Regions from separate parts of the Halobacillus sp. AWM4_238 genome, predicted to be linked through region 2. Evidence: riboswitches for the same ligand, from Rfam matches in the RefSeq annotation. Region 2 holds a riboswitch; the other holds the start of a gene.
The links. A riboswitch is a leader RNA that binds a small molecule or an ion and turns the genes downstream of it on or off. The one in region 2 is predicted to bind cobalamin.

Region 1 (3,122 bases), 2.2 Mb from region 2:
TGAAGCAATCGTGGATGATATTGCCGAGTCAAAAGAGGATAAAAACGAACTCGCACAAATCATTCATGACGAATCATTGCGGATTGGTCGTTTAGTTAATGAGCTGTTGGATCTCGCACGGATGGAAGCGGGGCACATTCAACTGAACGAAGAATCCGTTGAAATTGAACCCTATTTGAACAGGATCATTCGTAAGTTCAGTGGGATCGCCAACGAAAAGTCCGTAGACCTTCAATTGAAAATAGTAGGGGAGTTCGGAAACCTGAATTTCGATCCGGACCGTATTGAGCAGGTTTTTACCAATTTGATTGATAATGCCATTCGTCATTCCGACCCTGGCAGTGAGGTGCAGGTGATTCTTGAAAAAGATGAGAAGGAATGGATGGCAAGTGTCAAAGACTCCGGATATGGAATCGCCGAGGAAGACCTTCCATTTGTATTTGAGCGTTTCTATAAAGCTGATAAATCAAGAAAACGTGAAAATAAAAACTATAAAAAAGGCACAGGTTTAGGGCTTGCGATCGCGAAAAATATCATAGATGCTCATGAAGGAACCATCAGTGCCCATAGCAAGTTGAAAGAAGGGACAACCTTCACGTTTAAGATTCCTTTTTCTCATAAGGAAAAATAATGTTGCTATTTTCGGAATATTATTGTAATCTAGTTTATGGAAACTTCATATGAAGAGGATTCGGGTGTCTGAATAAGACTTGATAGGGAATCTGGTGCGAAACCAGAACTGTCCTCGCAACTGTAAGTGTAGACGAAAAGGAAATTCCACTGTGCCGTTGGGTATGGGAAGGATCCTGATTAGGATGACGCACAAGTCAGTAGACCTGCCTGATCCAATGTTTCAAAGCTTCGGGGATTGAGCATTTGAGACAACCGATCGGTATGACGTGAAACGTAGATCTTATCCTTTCGTTTGTCCAAAGCTTACCCTTTTAGAAGGGTAAGCTTTTTTTTGTGATAAGAATATGTTTCCTCTGAATGTTTACATACAAGTCATTTGGTTGTCTTCACTCTCCTCTCCTCCTGGCCACGGAACACAAAGAAAAAGGGAGAGATGGTAATGAAAAAGTGGTATTCCGTTTTAACAGCTATGATTCTGGCCGTTGTTGTGCTGGCAGGATGTGGCACACAAGAGTCTAAGGAAACATCGGCAACTCAGGAAGAACAAGTACAAGAAGTCACGGTGCAAGTCCAGCTATCTAAAAACGATGGCGAAGAAATGATGGCAGAAGATGAAATCACGGTAGAAAAAGGAACCACCCTCATGGAAGTTATGGAAGATAACTATGAAGTGGAACAGTCCGAAGGGTTCATTAACAGCATTGAAGGAATTGCTGGGAACCAAGAAGAAAAAATGGCTTGGATGTATACCATTAACGGAGATGAAGCCATGGTCGGAGCCAATGAGTACGAAGTAGAGGATGGAGACGAAATCGTTTTTGATTATCAATCTTGGGAATGATCAACCATGAACACGTACAAACTCACACTGATCGCCATGCTTGCATCCCTGGCCGTTGCGGGAAGGATGGCCTTGGCTCATTTACCCAATATCCAGCCAGTGACAGCGATCATTATTATTGCAGGGTTTTGGCTGGGGCCTAGTGCAGGGATTCTTATTGCACTGCTCACGACCTTTGTGTCCAATGTGATATTGGGGATGGGGATATGGACCATTTGGCAGATCATCGCCTGGTCAATCATAGGAATCCTAGCAGGTTTGCTCGGGAAATACTGGTCCAAAATGCCATTCTGGGGTCTTGCGATCTATGGATTTATCAGCGGGCTCTTCTTCGGAGTCATTCTTTCTCTGACTATGAGAGCAGCGGGACAACCATTCTGGGCGTATTACCTGGCAGGTCTCCCGATGGATATCAATCACGCGATTTCGAATACCGTGTTCATATTGGCTTTATCTCCAATTCTCGGAACACTTTTCCAACGCTACGAAAAAAGGAACGCCATATCAAAAGTCACTTAGCTACCCAACCAAGGGTAGCTTTTTTGTGCTCTTACCCCTTATGTTTATTGAAGATTATGGCAGAATTCTGTAAGTCTCGATTTCGAGACTTTTCGGGGTTCGTTTGCCGTGGGAGGCGTCAGGGGTGGCTGGGAAGCAACTCGCTTTCCTACGGGGATGACGGCAAGCCTCCTCGGACTCCGTCCTGTGGGGTCTCGCCAGCCAATCCATTCCCGTGGGAGTCTCGCAGCTTCCCAACCACCCCATTCGTTATAGGGAAAACGAACCCACGTACACGAGTGGAGCGTCTTCCATTATCACTGCTTACCAGTTGTCAAAGCGCTTCATAGCAAGCGTTATAGTACAGATGACTGCTTGTTTGTAGTTGGATTCACGAACTTCCATTACTCTGGAAAGTTGCTTGTACTGAAAGTCGTTTCGAGATACTTATATGGCAAGGGGCGGAGGGGAATGGCGAGACTCCTGCGGGAAAAAAGTGCAGGGTGAGACCCCACAGGACGCAGTCCGAGGAGGCTCACCGCGCTCCCGCGGAAAGCGAGTCATTCCCCGCAGCCCTATCCACTCAACAAACGTCTCGAAACTGAGTCTTCAAGAAAAAGGAGCTTTAGTTGGAGTAGGGATGGAGGTGATTTTCTTTTAAAAACGCGGTTCCTTTTTCTTTTTTTGCATATTAAGATAAGAAGTGTAACTTTCTTCATACATAAACGACTATTAAAGTGACCCAGGAGGTACCACCATTGCGAACGTTCTTTGATGAACTATACGATAACTACCACCATGACCTGTTTCAGTTTCTCATCTATATGGTCAAGGACAGAAGTCTTGCCGAAGACTTGGTTCAGGATGTGTATGTGAGGGTCATGAATTCATATGAATCATTCAGCGGAAGAAGCTCTGAGAAAACATGGTTGTTTTCCATAGCCAGGCACGTAGCCATTGATCATTTCCGCAAACAAAAAAGAAAAAGAAACCGGATCATGGAGTTCTTTGATTGGACGGAAAAAGGAGAACAAATCAAAGACCGAGATAAGATGCCTGAAGAAATTGCAGTGCAGAACGATGAGATCCAACAAGTGTACCAAGCGTTGGACAAATGTACGATCGATCAGCGTAGTGTGTTGATTTTTCG
Region 2 (3,122 bases):
AGATAATCCGTCCCCACCCTCAGATTTCGGTAAAGACATCGATGGGTATTTCACTTCTTTGATCACTTTTAGTGTTTCATAAGAGAAAGATGCGTCACGATCCGTTTCTTCCCTATGGCTGCGAGCCTCTGCAGCAATGCGATCTGCTTTTTCAAACAATTCCTGCTGTCGATCGTTTTTTATCAAACGTTCCCATACACCTGCCAAATTCACCACTCCCGATTCCTAATTATAATTAAATCATACCTGACAACTCGGGATGAAGCCAATGCCATGCTTGTCTCAATCATTCCCTTACAACATACCCTATGTACAAAAAATCATTCTGTATCAGCAAAAGTCTCTCCACATCCGAATTTTGTCCATAACGCCCATTTCCCCAAATTTTCTCACGACATTTCCCGGGAAATGTCGAAACATAACGATGGTTCCCATGAGAGACTTGAAAAATGCCTGCTCTCTATACCTCACCTATTCATTCAGGTTTCATGTATGGTAAACGATACAATGGGATCGCTCTTCTTACATGGAAATTCTTGTTTGATTATCGAATAGCTGGGGAAGAAAAGGGATATGAACAAAAGGAGGATAAGAAACATGGTCGGAATAGTTTCCGAAAACACTGTTCAATGTGACACTGAATATACAAAGCTATATAAAGTGGTGGTCGCCAAACCTTCTTACATGAAAATCACGGATGTTATTAACGAAACTCAAAAACATTACAAAAAGGAGAACATAGATGTCCATTTAGCTCTTCAGCAACACGAACATTTCATAAAAATGCTGGAAGAACACAAGGTTGAAGTTATAAACCTTTCAAATCACCCCGAATTCCATGAACAAGTGTTCACGCGAGATATTGGATTCACCATTCATGATCGCCTGTTTATCAGCTCCATGAGCGAGAAGGTACGGAAAGAAGAAACAGAAGTCCTTCGAAATTGGGCAGGAGAGAATGACGTACACCTTGAAAAGCCATTCTCTTCATCCATCGAAGGGGGAGATATTCTTGTAGATGGGGCCACGGTTTGGGTCGGAGAAACAGAAAGGACGTCAAAAAAAGCGATTCATGAACTTCAATCACGCCTTCCCGATCATCAGGTCATACCTGTCCCTCTGAGGAAAGACATTCTCCATCTGGACTGCGTATTTAACATAATAGATGAATCAACTGTGATTCTGTATCCTCCTGCTTTAAAAAGAAAAAGCCTGGAAGCTATCGCTACGCGTTACAATATAATTGAAGTTACTGAAAAAGAGCAGTTCACAATGGGACCGAACGTTCTTTCCATAGGAAGCCGTAACGTGATCAGTTTGCCTCACAACGAGCAGCTAAACACACAGTTAATAGAAAAAGGATTTCATGTCATTCCCGTCAATCTCTCAGAAATCATTAAATCCGGTGGATCCTTCCGCTGCTGTACATTGCCGATAAAAAGAAAGGAAAAAGAAACCCCACTTTAAAAAAGTAGGGTTTCTTGGTGATTCATTTATTTTGATCATGGACCAGTCATCTAAGCGCAGGCCTGTTTTTTCGGTGTGCTCTCCTGAATGGAGCCGTATCATATAAACGTATTTCTTCTTCTGTCTCAGGTAAGATGGGAGGCACCGGTTTTGGTTTTCCTTCAACATCGACGGCGACCATCGTTAAAAATGATTCTGTCGTCATCACTTGGCGTCCTTTCAGCAAATCATCAGCAAAGACTTTCACATACACTTCCATTGATGTTCGTCCTGTACTCGTCACAGAAGCTTCCAAGGTCAAAGCGTCCCCTACCTTTGCAGAAGATAAAAAATCCACAGAGTCAATCGAAGCGGTGACAACCACACAGTTTGAATGCTTCATTGCGGTTAGTGCCGCAATCTCGTCAATATACGAGAGAACTTTGCCTCCGAAAATGGTATCCAGATGATTTGTGTCCGGTGGTAGTACTAATCTTGTTTGAGTCATGCGAGAATAATGGACAGGTAAAGATTCCATGAATGGGTTCCTCCTTTTAAAAAGTGACTAGCCCTCAAAGAGAGATACGAAGATAACCGATCTCCTTCGATTCATGGAACCGCAAAAAGCTCTTGATGAATCCAATACACGTAACATCCTCCTATCTCCCGTAGGAATTCATGTTCTTCCTCATGGCAGGTCTCCTGGCTCAGGTTCATCAGCGCATAGTCCTTCCCATTTGTGAGACAGTGGATCATCTATGCACCTCCCCATTACAGTGGCGGGACCGCGTTGGCTTTTCACCAAACTTCCCTTTTCAGCTTCAATGACGAAGCCACCATAAGGCGATCAATTTTTCAAAAAAATCTTTCTCTCAACCACTATCTCCCAAAGCTCCTCCCTTGTCAACACGAACAAAAACCTAACGATCGGCTAATAAATTCCATAATAAGGGTTGATTACGAACAATAAACTGTTATACTGTTCATATCATTCGAATATAAGTTTTCATATAATCGCGGGGATAGGGCCTGCAAGTTTCTACCGGTTTACCGTAAATGAACCGACTATGAAAAGCAGTACAAGACACCGGGGCATTTACGTCCACGGTTTTATTGTTGTTGTCTTCGTCATGCACGAAAAGACTTGCTTTCCATAGTGGAAACAAGCTTTTCGTGCTTTTTTATTTTCAAGTTTCCTTATGTTTCGCTCATTGGACAGAGTTTTGAAAAGATCCAATAAAACCACTCACATAAGGATTGAAATAAAATCATCACTGCAAGAGCTTCCATGGAAAAGCGGTACACAAAAAAGAAAGGTGTGTTGGATATGGAACAGTTGAAAAAGAAAATCATGGATGAGGGAAAAGTTTTATCTCCTTCTATCATTAAAGTGGATGCGTTTCTGAATCATCAAATAGACCCCGTGCTCATGAAAGAAATCGGCGAAGAGTTTGCGAGACGTTTCAAAGATACGGGGGTTACAAAAGTGCTGACCTTAGAATCCTCAGGGATCGCACCCGCTCAAATGACAGCACTCAGTCTTGGTGTTCCCATGGTTTTTGGAAGGAAGAAAAAATCCTTAACCATGAAGGACCACCTTTACACATCAAAGGTACATTCTTTTACAAAGCAGGAAACCAATGAAATTTCCATTTCCAAAGACTTCTTAACTGAGG

Region 1: it holds a riboswitch for cobalamin, as region 2 does, so the genes downstream of both, ACXACN_RS05920 (DUF4430 domain-containing protein) here and ACXACN_RS16600 (acyl-CoA thioesterase) in region 2, are expected to answer to the same signal.

What each region holds. Positions count from the first base shown of each region.
Region 1 covers NZ_JBSWSY010000002.1:1,153,830-1,156,951, reverse strand. The annotation lists gene ACXACN_RS05925 (ATP-binding protein) at 1-631, shown strand, start outside; cobalamin riboswitch at 677-858, shown strand; gene ACXACN_RS05920 (DUF4430 domain-containing protein) at 1,073-1,474, shown strand; gene ACXACN_RS05915 (ECF transporter S component) at 1,481-1,993, shown strand; gene sigX (RNA polymerase sigma factor SigX) at 2,731-3,122, shown strand, end outside.
Region 2 covers NZ_JBSWSY010000002.1:3,328,151-3,331,272, reverse strand. The annotation lists gene ACXACN_RS16610 (acyl-CoA dehydrogenase family protein) at 1-207, opposite strand, end outside; gene ACXACN_RS16605 (dimethylarginine dimethylaminohydrolase family protein) at 598-1,467, shown strand; gene ACXACN_RS16600 (acyl-CoA thioesterase) at 1,514-1,984, opposite strand; cobalamin riboswitch at 2,122-2,302, opposite strand; purine riboswitch at 2,433-2,534, shown strand; gene ACXACN_RS16595 (xanthine phosphoribosyltransferase) at 2,774-3,122, shown strand, end outside.